2 regions of the Streptomyces sp. NPDC006733 genome follow, and region 2 is predicted to be linked to the other one. Evidence: riboswitches for the same ligand, from Rfam matches in the RefSeq annotation. Region 2 holds a riboswitch; the other holds the start of a gene.
What was found. A riboswitch is a leader RNA that binds a small molecule or an ion and turns the genes downstream of it on or off. The one in region 2 is predicted to bind cyclic di-AMP.
Positions count from the first base shown of each region.

Region 1: it holds a riboswitch for cyclic di-AMP, as region 2 does, so the genes downstream of both, ABZ721_RS00055 (M23 family metallopeptidase) here and ABZ721_RS03490 (LysM peptidoglycan-binding domain-containing M23 family metallopeptidase) in region 2, are expected to answer to the same signal.

Region 1 covers NZ_JBEYJD010000001.1:11,291-18,639, forward strand. Annotated here, with positions in the region: gene ABZ721_RS00050 (LPXTG cell wall anchor domain-containing protein) at 370-1,629, shown strand; cyclic di-AMP (ydaO/yuaA leader) riboswitch at 1,925-2,070, shown strand; gene ABZ721_RS00055 (M23 family metallopeptidase) at 2,260-3,060, shown strand; gene ABZ721_RS00060 (hypothetical protein) at 3,159-3,566, opposite strand; gene ABZ721_RS00065 (HNH endonuclease) at 3,654-4,400, opposite strand; gene ABZ721_RS00070 (hypothetical protein) at 4,528-5,559, opposite strand; gene ABZ721_RS00075 (PrsW family glutamic-type intramembrane protease) at 5,641-7,164, opposite strand; gene trmB (tRNA (guanosine(46)-N7)-methyltransferase TrmB) at 7,273-7,349, opposite strand, start outside.
Region 2 covers NZ_JBEYJD010000002.1:272,090-279,438, forward strand. Annotated here, with positions in the region: gene ABZ721_RS03475 (TetR family transcriptional regulator) at 1-260, shown strand, start outside; gene ABZ721_RS03480 (AAA family ATPase) at 370-3,093, shown strand; gene ABZ721_RS03485 (cupin domain-containing protein) at 3,134-3,481, shown strand; gene ABZ721_RS03490 (LysM peptidoglycan-binding domain-containing M23 family metallopeptidase) at 3,634-4,632, opposite strand; cyclic di-AMP (ydaO/yuaA leader) riboswitch at 4,638-4,817, opposite strand; gene ABZ721_RS03495 (GNAT family N-acetyltransferase) at 5,141-6,148, opposite strand; gene ABZ721_RS03500 (uridine kinase) at 6,163-6,825, opposite strand; gene ABZ721_RS03505 (hypothetical protein) at 7,105-7,299, shown strand.

The DNA.
Region 1 (7,349 bases), on a different contig from region 2:
ACGTCATGGTGGGGTGGGTGCATGACCATCGGGTGGGGCTTGCCCATGGTGGGGCCCGCGCGCCAACCCTGCCAAGGGCCAGGCGAATTGGCAGTGGTCCAGACCGGTGAAGAGTGCGCCGCCGGGTGGTCCCGGAGGCGTTCCGGAGGCGTTCTGGAGGCGTTCTGGAAGGTGAACGACGCTGCTGGGGAGGCCGGTTCCCGCTGTTACGCGGAGGTGACGCTTCCCGCATGCTGCGGGGATCGACCGCGTGTGAAGATCCTCCTATCGCAAGCCGCAGGAACCGAACGGGAACGCTGAACGGACCACCGGGCGGGGCGCAAAATCCAGCTCCACACCACCACGTTCCTGTTCCCTGGGGGGATCACCATGTCTGCCACCACCCTGTCGCGCCGTCCACGCCTCGCCGCCGTCACCTCGGTCGCCGTCGTCGCCGCCGTCTGCGGTACGGCGCTGCTGCCGGCCGCCGCGTACGCCGACGCCCTGGCCGCCAAGCCGCTCAGCATCGCGTTCAGCGCCCCGACGCCCGCCGGCCCGCTCGTCCGGGGCGGAGCGACCGAGTCCTACACCGTCAGCGCGACGAACGGCAACGACACGGCCGTCGAGTTCAGCGCGAACGTGCTCGGCATCCCCGTCGGCGGGAGCCCGATCGACAGCTCCCAGGTGAACGTCGCGGTCGTGCCGGTCACGGCGCCCGCCACCGACGTGGCGGTGGGGAGCCAGGGGCCGTCGGTCGTGCTGACCCTGCGCCCGCACGGTGAGAAGTTCAGCCGCTTCTCGATCCCGGCCAAGGCCACCTACACCTGGAAGGTCACCGTCGGGCTCGCCAAGAGCTTCCCCTCCAACGACGGCAACCTCACCCTGACGTTCGACACCGGCGGCTACGAGAGCAACCCCTCGCACAGCATCCCCGCCGTCACCTTCCAGGCGAGCCCCGCGATCCGGATCGGCACGATCACGGACCGGTTCGGCGGTGCCACCCAGGTGTCGGCCGCGAAGCCGGCGATCTTCTCGCTCGACGTCGACAACCAGAACGGCGGCGGCCACTACGACAAGTCCCTGCGCACCGAGGTCACCGCGCTCGGGGGCAGTGCCCAGAAGCTGGACCTGTTCGTGTGGATCTCCGGCCGCTGGGTCGACGTCGCGGCCCCGGACCACGTCAACACGTGGCTGCTCCCCGACATCCCGGCCGGTCTCGCCGGGGACCGGACGTACCACTACAAGCTCAAGCTCGCGGTGCCCACGGGCCAGGAGCCCACGACGGCCAAGGTCCTCAACCTGACCGCCAAGACCGCTCTGAGCAGCGGCAACACCAGCGTCATCGCCTCGGCCGGGCGGAACCTCACCGTCCTGCCGGGGGCCCCGGCCACCACGCCGACCGGTAAGCCGTCCGGCCTTCCGGCGGCGACGACCTCCGCCACGCCGACCCCGTCGGCGTCGTCTACGACGAAGAGTCCGGCGGCGCAGGCCACCACGGACGCGCCGCCCGTCAACACCAAGGGCTCCCTCGCCCGCACCGGTGCGAACGGGAGCAACGGCACGCTCGCCGCGGGCGCGGGTGTCCTGGTCGCGCTGGGCGTGGCGCTGGCCTTCCTCGGCCTGCGCCGCCGCCGGAACCTCCAGGGCTGATCCCCTTCGCGTGAGGTGACGTGAAGTGGGTGAAGTGACGTGTACGGAAGCCCCGGCCGGAACCCTCCGGCCGGGGCTTCGTCACGTTCCGCGACGGAGTCACCTCGCTCCGCATAACAACTGACACACGCTCACATCACCGTCGGATCACTCCGATCATCCTCCTTCGCCCGATTACTTCCATTCCACCCCTTTAATCACCTGCGCCAACTACCCCTTTCGGCTTGGAAAAGGCCCCTGGCTCAATTACCGTTCGATAACGCAGCGCGGTCGTCACTGCCGCCGTAGAGGCGGCACCGTGCGCTTGCCGAATCCCGTCCGCGGGAACCGGGGACCCACTACTTGGGGTGAATCGGACCGCCCTCGTCATGAGGCGGCCCGTAGGAGACCTTCCTGCTCCGAACCCGTCAGCTAACCCGGTAGGCGAGAAGGAAGGAAAGGAGAGCGCCACCCGTGGCGTCGAATCACCCTGCCTACGCCCCATCGCCCGAGGCTCCGGAAGCCGGGGAATGGGACGAATGGAGCCCCTCCGCGGACTCCGCCGCTCCGGACCGGAACAGGCACCGGCTTCCCAAGCAGCGTTCCCTCGCCCGTGGTTCGACCGTACTGAGCGTCGCGGCCGTGGCCGCGATGGGCGCGGGCGGTATGGCGGCGGCCGCCGACAAGTCGCCGGTGCCGATCTCCCTCCCGGACCTGCCCGACCTGCCGGACACCCCGTCGGCCGACCCGGACCCCGCGCCGGCGACGGCGGCGTCCGCCACCCCGGCCGGCGCCACCACGCCCACCTGGTCGGCGGACGCGGGCGAGACGCTGCGCCTGCGCATCCTCGACCACGTGGCCCAGGAGCGGGACGCGGCGGACCGCGCGGCGCGCGACGCCGCCGCCGGCGAAGCGGCGGCGACGGCCGCCAAGGAGGCCGCGGCGCAGAAGGTGCGCGACGCGGCGGCCGCGGCGAAGGCGGAGGCCGCCGCCAAGAAGCAGGCGGCGGAGGCCGCGGCGGCGAAGGCCGAGGCGGAACGCCTCGCCGTGCTCGCGGCCTCGTACACCAAGCCGGTCGCCTCGTACTCGCTCACCGCGAGCTACGGGCAGTCCAGCTCCCTGTGGGCCAACACCCACACCGGCCAGGACTTCGCGGCCCCCACCGGCACGCCGGTCGCCGCGATCCACAGCGGCACCATCACCTCGGCGGCGTGGGCGGGCTCGTACGGCTACCGCGTCATCCTGACGCTCGATGACGGCACCGAGATCTGGTACTGCCACCTCTCCACCATGGTGCGGACCTCGGGCAAGGTCGGCACGGGCGACACCATCGGCCGCGTCGGCGCCACCGGCAACGTCACCGGGCCGCACCTGCACATCGAGGTCCGCCCGGGCGCGGGCGACCCGATCGACCCGACGTCCTGGCTGCGCGGCCACGGCGTCGACATCTGACGGACGACGCCCCACGGACCACCCGCAAAACCCGACGGCCCCGGTGACCCCCCGCACCAGGGCCGTTGGCATGTTCTGTTCCGTGCCGCCCGGGACCGCTACGACAGGTCGACGATGTCCTCGGCGTAGAGCGTCTCCAGCGGCCGCGGGCCGATGTACTGCTGGCAGTTGCACGGCCGGGCCTCGTACGAGACGGGCTTCTTCTCCGCGTCCCACGCGGTCGGCGCCTGCACCACCTCGTGGCACTTGCCCTGCTTGTCGTGCTTGGCCAGATGGTGCGTGCAGCCGCAGATCGCCTCCGGCGGCCGGTTCGCCGCCTGCAGCGCCCGCTGCTTCTCGCCCTCGGCGGAGATCAGTTCGACCTTCCGCTCGTGCCGCGTGCGCATGGCGTGCCGGAACCGGTTCCCCCACCAGCCGCCGCCCGACAGGACGACCCACGCAATGGCCCACACATACCAGCCCACGACCGACCGCCCCCATCCTCCGCTGCCCTGCCCGCACCGCATATGGCGCGCGGTTGCATCGTAGTGGCCCCACCCCCGCCGATCACCGGGGCGTGGCACCCCCTTGACCCCACTCTTACCGCCGCCGGGTCAGGCGGTGCCCGGTCTGCCCTCGCGCTGGACGAGATCCCGCAGAGTCGCGGGTGTGCGCCAGGGCTCCCCTGCGCCGGCGCTGCGGTGACACATGCGGTGGCAGTTCGAGCACAGCAGTGCGAGGTCATCGAGCGACGTCACCGTCTCCCCCGAAGCGTGGAGAGGAACGACGTGGTGCACTTCGACGTATCCGTCGCCCAGCGTTCCGTACGTCCTGGCGAAGTTGAAGGAGCACACCTCGCAGCTCAGGTCCCCGCCCGAATCAAGGACCTTCTGGATCTTCCGCCTGCGCAGCCTCGGATCACGCTCACGCACCCGGTGCAGTCGCGCCAGCAGGCGGCCTTCGGGCGCGTCCGGACTCTCGTCGTCGGCGTCCCCGCCGGGAGCCACGGGCAGCAACGTTCCTTCAACAGCCGCGACGCGCAGCCGTTCGGCGGCAGCATGCATTTCCGCCGGGCGTGCAAGGAACGCTGCGATGACCTCCTTGTCGAGTCTGCCGCCACGCGTGGGCACCCCGGGGTAGGAGGGATGGGCGCTGGCCAGATCGGTTGTCTTCCGGCTCACGCTCCCGGTGGTCCTGAACCGCTCTCCCCTGATCGCGGCGGGGTGAAGGGGAAGGACCTGGAGGAGATCGGAGAGGTCCATGACGCGCAGGTCGTTCTCGCGGAGCTCCTTCCACCCGTTGTCGACGACCAGGTCGCATGCGAGGAGGAGCTCGTCCCACTGCCAGTCAGGGTTCCGCATGAGCCATATCGTATGAGTGTTCGCGTTAGCGCGTCGGCTTCAACTCGCTGCGGTTGCAAGGCAAGGGCAGGACATCCGTCCGTTACCCGGGGCTGGGAAACGGACGCAGTCCACGAACTCCACCTTCCTACGGGTAACCCGGTCTGCCGCAGTGTTCGCCGTAGGGGGTGGGGGCGCCGCACCAGCAGGGGGCGGTGCGCGGTGGGGGCCAGGGGGTGGCGTGGCCGCGGGCGGCCAGGGAGGTGGCGTAGGCCGCGGGAAGGGACGGGGTGGCCGGCGGGAGGGACTGGGTGCGGGCGTAGGCCTCGTACGTGGGGAGGGTGGCGGTGACGACGCCGAGGTGCGGGGCGCCGGTGGCGGAGAGGGCGTGCAGGGCCTGTTCGACGCTGCGCAGGTGCTCGGGGTAGCTGCCGTAGTCCGCGGCGAAGACCGGGTACCGGGTGAGCAGCGCGATGAGTTCCGCCTCCGGCCAGTACAGGACGGCCAGCGGGTAGGGGCGGGAGAGGGCGGCCCGGTGGTCGGCCAGTTCGGCGCGGAGGCGTTCGATCTCGCGGCGGACCTCGGCGGGGTCGTCGGACCCCAGCGACCAGAGGCGCTTGGGGTCGTGCAGCTCGTCGAGCGTGACGGGGGCGCTGTGGACGTAGTCGGCGAGGTGGTCCCGGTCGTCGTGGGCCTCGCCGAGGAGCCGGCGGACGCGGTGCCGGGTGATGAGGATCCTGCGGGCCTCGTACGTGACCTCGTCCGGGGAGAGGAAGTGGTCGGTGGCGTCCTCGAGCCACGCGGCGGCGGCCGGCAGGTCGTCGTGCACCTCGAACGTCTCGCCGATGATCTGCCACGGCGGCAGGCTCGCCGGCGCCTGCGCGCGGACCATCACGGCCAGTTCGCGCGCCGCCTGCTCGGCGCCGGTGTCCCACAGGGCGGAGACCTTGAGCGCCTGGACCAGGGCCGGGTTCGAGACGGGGTCGGGGGGCGGGTCCGAGGGAGGGTCCGAGGCGGGGTTGAGGAGTTCGTCGTAGAGCGGCAGGGCCTCGGCCGGGAGCTCGGCCAGGATCCACTGCGCGGCGGCGGCGAGGAGCAGCTCCTCGCGGTCGTCGGGGTACTCCAGGACTTTCCGCAGGAGCCGCTCGGCCTCGGCGGCATGTTCGCGCTGCTCGGACATGGTTGGACGCTACTGCGATGTTCCGGCGCGGGCCAGAGTGCGGGTGGGGCGCGGACCGGGCGCAGGGGAGCGCCGGGTGGGTCAGATGTTCGGGCCGCCGTAGGGCGGCTGCTGCTGGGCGTACGGCTGCGCGTAGGTCTGAGCTTGGGTGTGGGTGTGGGTCTGCGGTTGGGGTTGGGCGTACGGCTGCGTCTGGGGTTGGGCGTGGGGGTGCTGCTGCGCCGGGACCGGTTGCTGCGTCCCGTAGTGCTGGCCGTACGGGCGTTGCGGGTACGGCCCGTGCTGCTGCCACTGGCCCCAGACGGGCGGTGCCGCGGGCGCGGGGCGGGTGGCCCAGGCGGCGTGGGTCAGCGCGGGCTGGGCGACGTCCTTGCGCTGCCACAGGTGGTGGAGCAGCTCCTGCTCGCGGGCCGCGAAGTGCGGCCCGGCGGTGCCGCGGCGGGCGGCGGCGCGGAGGAACGCGAGATGGGTCGCGAAGGCGATGTACTCGCGAACGGTGCGGCCGGCCGCGTCGCCGTGCGCCCGGCGGGCGGCGGCACGCGCCACGCTGCGGGCCTTCATCGAGGCCAGGACGACGGGCTCCGGCGGGGTCAGCCAGCCGGCCATCGCGTAGACGGGCAGCTGCGTGCGGATGGTGTGCAGCTCCTTCGACCGCGACCAGACGGCGAGCCACACCACGAGCGCGAAGACCGGGATCATGATCGCGCCGTACATCGCCAGGAAGCCGAGCGGGGGGAGGGACGCCGAGCTGTTCCAGATGCCGTGCAGGAGCATCGCGAGCAGCCAGCCGCCGACCGGGGCGAGCCAGCGCCAGCGGCGGCCGGGCCGGGTCATGGCGGCGATCGCGAAGCCGGTGCCGGTCATCGCCGTGAAGAGGGGGTGCGCGAAGGGCGTCATCACGACCCGGACGAAGAAGGTCGCCGCGGTGGAGGACTGCAGGCCGGAGGAGCCGTAGGCCTGGTCCTCACCGAAGGCCGAGCCCAGGTAGAGGATGTTCTCGGTGAAGGCGAAGCCGGTGGCGGTGAGGCCGGCGATCACGATGCCGTCGACGACGCTCTCGAAATGTCTGCGCCGGAAGAGGAAGAGCAGCAGGATCGCGGCGCCCTTCGCCGTCTCCTCGACGAGCGGGGCGACGAAGGTCGCGCCCCAGGTGTCGGTCTGGGACGGGCTCGCGGTGAAGGTCGTCGCGAGGAGTTCGGTGGCGTACTCGTTCGCCAGTATCGCCACCAGGGTCGCGGCGCACGCACCCCAGGAGAAGGCGAAGACCAGGTTCTTCCACGGACTCGGCTCGACCCGGTCGAGCCAGACGAACGCCCAGATCAGCAGCGGCACCGGCAGGATCGACAGGGCGAGCCCGACGAAGAACCCCTCCGTGCCTATCTGCTGCCGCACCAGCGCCAGGATGATCACGCCGCACAGCGCGAGCAGCGTGAAGAGGGCCCCGGCGCGTACCGCCTTGCTCTCCCAGAAGGCGCGGCGCGGCTTGTAGTGCCACTGCTCGGGAGCGGTCGGGACGGCGGTGAACTCGGGCGCCTGCTGAGCGTGGTCGGGGTACTCGGGGACCGGGTGGTCCGAGGAGTCGGGCGAATGCGAGTACGAGGACACCAGTCGACAGTACGGGGGAGACGAGATGTGCGCGATGCCCTTCCCATTACGTCTTCGCCCGCGGTCCGATCCAGGCCGTTTCGGATTCCGCTTAGCTCCCACCAGGGGTTAGCGGCGAGTGAAGAGCAGGTCGTGGACGACGTGGTCCTTGGCCAGTCCCTGCCGCTCGAACTTGGTCATGGGAC
Region 2 (7,349 bases):
AGGGGCAGGGCGACGTCCTGCGCGCCAACTTCCGCGAGCAGGTCATCGCCGGGCTCGCCCGGCGGCTGACCGGCCCCGAGGCCGCGCTGCGGGCCGAGCTCGCCGTGGGCATGCTGCTGGGCCTCGGCGCCGTCTACGGGATCGCGCGCGGCGAGGCGGTCCGCGCCATGACGGTCCCCGCCCTCGTCGAGCGGTGCGCGCCCGCGCTGCAGGAGCTCATCACCCCGACCGGAAACCCGGTGGCTCCCGCCGCCCGGTAGCGGTGAGGACGCCGGATGGACCCGACGACGATCGAGCGGGAGACCGCGATCCGCCGGGAGCCGGCAGCCGCCCGCGGCGGCGGCCGGGCCGTTGGGTAGCGTGCGGCCCATGTTGCAGGGACGCACCGAGGAACAGGCGGCGATCGCGGAGCTGCTGTCCGGCGCCAGGGCGGGCCGCAGCGGAGTGCTGGTGCTGCGCGGCGAGGCGGGCATCGGGAAGACGGCACTGCTCGACGACGCGGTCGAGTCGGCCGGCGCGATGGCCGTCGTGCGCGGCTCGGGCACCGAGTTCGAGGCCGAACTTCCTTTCGCGGGACTGCAGTTGCTGCTGCGCCCCGCGATGGGGTCGCTGGGCGAGCTGCCCGAGCCCCAACGGCTGGCGCTGGAGGCCGCGTTCGGGATGGCCGTCGGGGCGGCCCCCGACCCGATGTTCGTCGGGCTCGCGGTGCTGTCGCTGCTCTCCGCCCACTCCGGCGACGGGCCGCTGCTGTGCGTCGTGGACGACGCGCAGTGGCTGGACCGGGTGTCGACCGACGCGCTGATGTTCGCCGCCCGGCGGCTCGACGCCGAGGGCATCGCCCTGCTGCTCGCCGCGCGCGACGGCGAGGGCGCGTTCCCCGCGCCCGGCCTTCCCGAACTGCGGCTGCGCGGACTGACCCAGGTGTCGGCCGCCGCCCTGCTGGCGCTGCACGGCGCCGAACTCTCCCCCACCGTCCGCCACCGCGTCCTGTCCGAGGCCCAGGGCAACCCGCTGGCGCTGCTGGAACTGCCGGTCGCGTTCCAGGCGGAGCGCCCCGACGGCCGCTTCCGGCCGGGCGCGCTGCCGCTCACCAGCCGGCTGCGGATGGCGTTCCACGGCCGGGTCAGCCACCTGCCGGCCGCCACCCAGCGGCTGCTGCTCGTCGCCGCCGCCGACCACACCGGCGATCTGCGGGCCGTGCTGCGGGCGGCGCGGGCGCTGGGCGCCGGCGCCGCGGACCTGCCGCCCGCCCAGGAGGGCGGCCTGATCCGACTGGACGAGGACCGGCTGCGGTTCCGGCACCCCCTGGTCCGTGCGGCGGTCTACCAGCGCGCGCCGCTGGCCGACCGGCTCACCGCCCATCAGGCGCTGGCCGGGATCCTGGACGCGCCGCAGGACGCGGACCGCAGGGCCTGGCACCTGGCGGCGGCCGCGCCGGGACCCGACGAGGCGACGGCCACCGCGCTGGAGGACACCGCCGGGCGGGCCAGGGACCGCAGCGGGTACGCGGCGGCCGCCGCCGCCTTCGAGCGGGCGGCCCGCCTGAGCACCGACCCGGCGGCCGGCACCCGGCGCCTGGTGCTGGCGGCCGAGGCGGCCTCCGAGGCCGGGGAGCTCGACCGGGCCCGCGACTGCGCGGAGCAGGCCGCCCGCCGGACCGGCGATCCCGCGCTGACCGCCCGGCTCCACCACGTCCGGGCACTGGCCGACTTCCTCGGCGGCTCCTTCCCCACCGCGCACCGACTGCTGACCGAGGGCGCCGGCCACGCGGCCGCGGCCGACCCCGAGCGGGCCGCCCGGATGCTCATGCAGGCCGCCCACACGGCCTGGTACCTCGGCGAGCAGGAGGTCGCGGACACGGTGGCCCGGCTGGACGCCCTGGAGCTGCCCGCGGCGAGTCCGGTGGCGCCGGTGGCCCGCTTCATCAGCGCCGCCCTCGGCCCGCCCACCGGCGGCGGACCGCCGGACCTGACCGCCGCCGTGACCGCCGCCCGCGCCGCCGGATCCCGCGACCCGCGCGACCTGATGCTGCTGTGCGGCGCCGGGCTGGCCGTCGGGCAGGACGACGAGGCACACGAACTGGCGGCGGCGCTCGCCGCCGAGAGCCGCGCACTGGGCGGCATCGGCCGGCTGCCGACCGTGCTGTTCTTCCAGGCCGAGGCCGAGGTGTTCGCGGGCCGGCACCGGGACGCGCTGGCCACCGCGCAGGAGGCGCTGCGGATCGCCGGGGACACCGGGCAGCAGCAGTGGACCAGCCAGTTCAGCAGCGTGCTGGCCTACCTGGCGGCCGTCGAGGGCGACGAGGAGCGCTGCCGGCGGTACTGCGACGACGCGCTCGCCGTCGTCGCCGGTACCGCGATGCCGCCCGGCGCGCCCTGGTCGTACTGGGCGCAGGGCACGCTCGATCTGGGCCTGGGCCGGGCGCAGGCGGCCCTCGACGGGCTGGAGCGGCTCACGCGCGAACCGCTGCGGCACCACTTCTGCGCCACCCGCAGCATCCCCGACCTCGTCGAGGCGGCCGTCCGGCTGGGGCTCGGCCCGCGCGCCGCCGAGCCGTTCGCCCGCTTCGAGCGGTGGGCGGCCCGTACGCGGCAGCCCTGGTGCGACGCGCTGGTGCTGCGCTGCCGGGCGCTGCTCGCCGCCGACGCCGGCTCGGACGCCGAGGCCGAGGCGCACTACACGGCCGCGCTGCGGCTCCACGACGAGCACCGCCGCCCGCTGGAGCACGCCCGTACCGCGCTGCTGTACGGCGAGTGGCTGCGCCGCGCCCGCCGCAAGAGCGAGGCGAGCGGCCACCTGCGGGCGGCGCTGGACGTGTTCGAGCGGCTGGGCAGCCGTCCCTGGGCGGAACGGGCGGGCGGCGAACTCGGGGCGACCGGCACGGTGGCCCCGCAGAGCCGCGAGCCCGGGGTGCTCGCCGGGCTCACGCCGCAGGAGCTGCAGATCGCCCGGCTCGCCGGGCAGGGCCTGTCGAACAAGGACATCGCGGCCGGGCTGTTCCTCAGCCCGCGCACCGTCGGCTACCACCTGTACAAGGCGTACCCGAAGCTCGGCATCGCCTCGCGCGGCGAACTCGCCGCCCTGTTCGAGTGATCGCCCACGACCCGGGGGGCCGCCGGGAGATGCTGGTCGGATGAACGCACCTGATCAGGCTCTCCGGGCACCGGGCAGGGTGCTCGCCCTCCACGTCGACGGCGTCCCCGCCACCGAGATCGGGCCCGGCATCCTGCTGCGCGAACTGCCGGGTCCCGCCCCGTTCAGCTTCTGGGTGGTGGACTTCGCACCGGGCTCGCGGTGGCCCGGCGTCGACGTGCACGAGACCGTCGGCGAGGGCTACTACGTGGCCGAGGGCGAGGTCATCGAGGGCGACCGGCGGCACGGCCCCGGCACGTACGTCCTGCTCGGACAGGGCTCCAGCCACCAGCCGCGCTCCGAGACCGGGGCGCGGGTGTTCGGCTACAACCACCCGGCCGCCGGCTGACCGCGCGGGCCGCTCGTGCCGTCCGGGCGTTCGTGCGGCAGCAGCCCCGCACCCCGGGAACGCCGCAGTGCCCGCCCGGGATCAGGTCCGGGCGGGCACTGCGGCGTCGCGCGAGGCGTCGCGGGACAGGTCGTACGGGTCGGGCGTACGGGTCAGACGCTCACGCCGTGCTCGCTGAGGTACGCGACCGGGTCGATGTCCGAGCCGTACTCGGGGCCGGTGCGGATCTCGAAGTGCAGGTGCGGCCCGGTCACGTTGCCGGTCGCGCCGGACAGGCCGATCTGCTGGCCCGCGCTGACGGTCTCGCCGGCCGAGACGGACAGCGAGGACAGGTGCGCGTACTGCGAGTACTTGCCGTCGCTGTGCTGGATGACGACCTGGTTGCCGTAGGCGCCGCCGTCGCCGGCGGAGACCACGGTGCCGGCCGCGATGGCCTTCACGGTGGTGCCGGTCGACACGACGAAGTCCACACCGGTGTGGTAGCCGCTGGACCAGCTGGAACCCGACTGGTGGTACGGGGTGCCGATGCCGGCGCCCGAGACCGGCGCGGTGTAGCCGGACGAGGAGGAGGACGACTGCTCCGACGACTGCGAAGAGGACTTCGTGGACGCGTCGCTCTTGGTCTCGGTCTTCTCGGCCTTCTCGGCCTTCTGGACCGGAGCCGCCTTCTTCGTCTCCGTGGAGGACGAGGAGGAGGACTTCGAGGAGGACTTCGGCGCCGCGTCCGCGGACGGGGCGGAGTGCTTCGGCGCGGCGGCCTTGGCGCCCAGGGCCAGCGTCTGGCCGGGGTGAATCAGGTCCGGGTTGCCGCCGACCGTCTCCTTGTTGTCGGAGTACAGCTTCTGCCAGCCGCCGTCGACGTGGTGCACGTCGGCGATCTTCGACAGGCTGTCGCCGCCGACCACCTGGTAGGACGTGCCGGTGCTCTTCGCGGGGGCGGTCTTGGCCACCGGAGCGGCCTTGGCCACCGGCTGCGCGGCAGCGGCGGCGACGTGCGCGGCGGCGTGGGTGCCCGCGCTGGTGTCGGCGGCGAAGGCGTTCGAGGACATGGCCAGCGGCAGCGCGAGAGCGGCGCCGCCGGTGCCGGCCGCGACGCAGATGCGGGTGAGCCGGGTCATGCGGGAGCTGCGGTGCTTTCCCTTTGCGGGCATGGGGGAGTTCCTCTCCTACGCCGGCGAGGTGAGCTGTCGGGTTCGGGCTGGAGATGCCCGGCCGCGGCACGCACCGCCAAAGGCGCGGCGTACTGCGACTTCACCCCAAGCCGTTCCGCGATTTCCGGGAACGGCACTTACCTGGGTCCCCCGCTCCTGCCGTAGAAGTTTGGTGTGTGGATCACCGGGCAGCGGCAGGACTAGGCGTTCCACCCGGTGGGACCCCGCGGGCATTCGACCCGTGGGAGAGCCGAAGCTAAACGAGCGACCGAGCTTCCGGCAACATTCGCCGGGTGAGCCGCATATCACGTGCATAAGCGCCCGCTCGTCTTTGTGACCGTGAGTCGGCCGACCCGATCCGAGCGTGTGCGATTTCTTGACTATCCGTGAACGGAAAGGCCGGAGGCGTTATCAGGCGCCCGTATCGGAAACGCACCGTGGAGAAGTCCGCAGCTGTGCGTGGCCCTTGTGTGAGCCCGGTCACCCGGCGGTCCCGCCGTGAGCGCCGTCACGTGCCGAGCGGCGCCTGCGCGGGGGCGTTGCGGGGGTCCAGGACGCGGCTGAGGCGGTGGGCCGCGACCCGGAAGCCCACCGCGGGCCAGTGCCCCGACGCCAGCGGCGAGGCGGAGTGCCAGCGCGCGCCGATGTGCCGGTAGTCGTGGTCGTACGCCCAGGCCACCGCGGTGGCCAGCAGGATCCGGCTGACGCCCTCGCCCCGCGCGGACGGCTCGACGTACGCCTCGGCCAGCTCCACGCAGGCGTCGGGGGTGACCGGGCCCGCCGCGGCCGGGGCGAGCAGGACCATGCCGATCTCCTCGCCGCCGCGGCCGGCGATCCAGGCCGCGCTGCGGGGGTCGGAGAGGGTGCCGGTGTAGCGGGTGCGCAGCGCGGCCAGGGCGGCGTCTGACTGCGGCAGGAACATCGCCGACTGCCGCTGGTGGCGCGCGGACTCCGCGGCCATCCGGCCGATCTGCGGCAGGTCGCCGGGGCCGGCCCGGCGGATGCTCAGCCCGTCCACACCGCGCGGCTGGCGGCCGCGGGGCTTGACGGCCATCAGCCCGTACATCTCCTCGAACCCGAAGCCCAGCCGGCACCAGTCCAGCGCGGCGGTCTCGGACGCCGGCAGCTCCACGTAGTGCACCGGCCGCCGCTGGGCGACGAGCCGGGCGGCGGCCTCGGCGTAGAGGGCGAGCAGGGCCGCGTTGTCGCGCTGCCCCGGCGCCAGGGCGTACCCGCCGTGCCGGACCACCGCGGAGCGCGGGTGGCTGCGGAGCGCGGCGGGGGTGCCCTCGTCGAGGTCGAGCGGCGAGGCCGCGAGGTAGCCGACGGGTCTGCCGCCGCTGTCGCGGGCGAAGTACGCCTCGGTGTCCTGCTCCGCGAGCAGTTTGCCGAGCAGCTCCTCGCCGGTGGGGGCGCCCGCCGGCCGGCCCTTGCGGGCGTGTCCGGACCAGCGGTCGTACAGGGCGGCGGCCTCGGGTATGTGCTCGGCGCTCATCGGCGCGATCGCGAACGTCATGGTGGGTGGCGACGCTAGCCGTCCGCGCGGTCCGGCGGCAAGGGATGTCCGCTCCACGCCGGGTGCCGGGGGTCGTCGGCGTGCACGAGGACGTCCGCGGCCTCCGCCGGACGGACCTCGTCGGCGTACCGGTCGAAGGCGGGGAGCATCCAGCGCTCCTCGTCCGGGGTGCGGCGGGCCAGGGCCGCGGCGGAGAGCCGCAGATGGACCGTCAGGTCCAGGTCGAGCCCCTGGCCGAGCAGCAGTTGACCGTCCAGCAGCAGGACGCCGCCGGGCGGCAGTTCGACGTATCCGGCCCGGGTGGAGCGGTCGGTGGCCGCGTCCCACAGCGAGGGCAGTACCCGGCCGCTGCCGCCGGGCGCCAGCGGGTCGAGGACCTCGCGGCGCAGCGCGCCGGTGTCCAGCCACAGGTCGTAGTACGCGTCGGCGTCCTCGCGGCCGTACTCGAAGCGCAGCGAGGCCGGGCGCCAGAAGTCCGCGGCGCGCACCCGCAGCACGCGGTGGCCGCGGGCGGGCAGTTCGGCGGCGAGCGCGTCCGCCAGGGCGGCCGGCTCCGCGGCCGGAGCACCGTCGACGGCCACCCGCAGCCACGGGGCGCCGGCGGTGGGGGTGAGGCCGGCCGCCCGGTCGGCGAGGGTCTCGGCCAGCCGGGTCCAGGTGATCGGAGTCAGCCGCATGAGCGGCATCGTCGCACACGGCGCGCCACGTCCTGGCCAGGGTTCGCCGAGGTCACTCGGCCGTCCGGGCGACGTGGCTGCGCCATCGGTGTGGCGGCCGACATGACGCGCGACGGATGCGGCAAGGCTCGCGCCGAAGTCGCTCCGGCGGGCTTCCGAAGCGACCATTCGGGGGGAATTTCCTACAAATCACCCGTTTACCACTTACCACTACCTATTACTTTTTGTGAGCCTGGAAGAACTCATGGTGACCGTCCCCATCACCCAGGAGAAAGTCCAATGATCCTGTCCATCTCCGGTGTCGTCCTTCTCGGCATCATCGCCTTCCTGTTCTTCCGCAAGGACGGCCTGAAGGTCTCCCACCTTCTCGTCTGCTCCCTGTTCGGCTTCTACCTCGCGGGTACCGGCATCGCCCCGAGCATCAAGGCCGGCGGAGCCAGCCTCGCGAGCCTGCTGGGCGGAATCAAGATCTAGGCCGTCCGCGACGGCAGCCCCACGGGGCCCGGGGCGCATGCCGGCGCTTC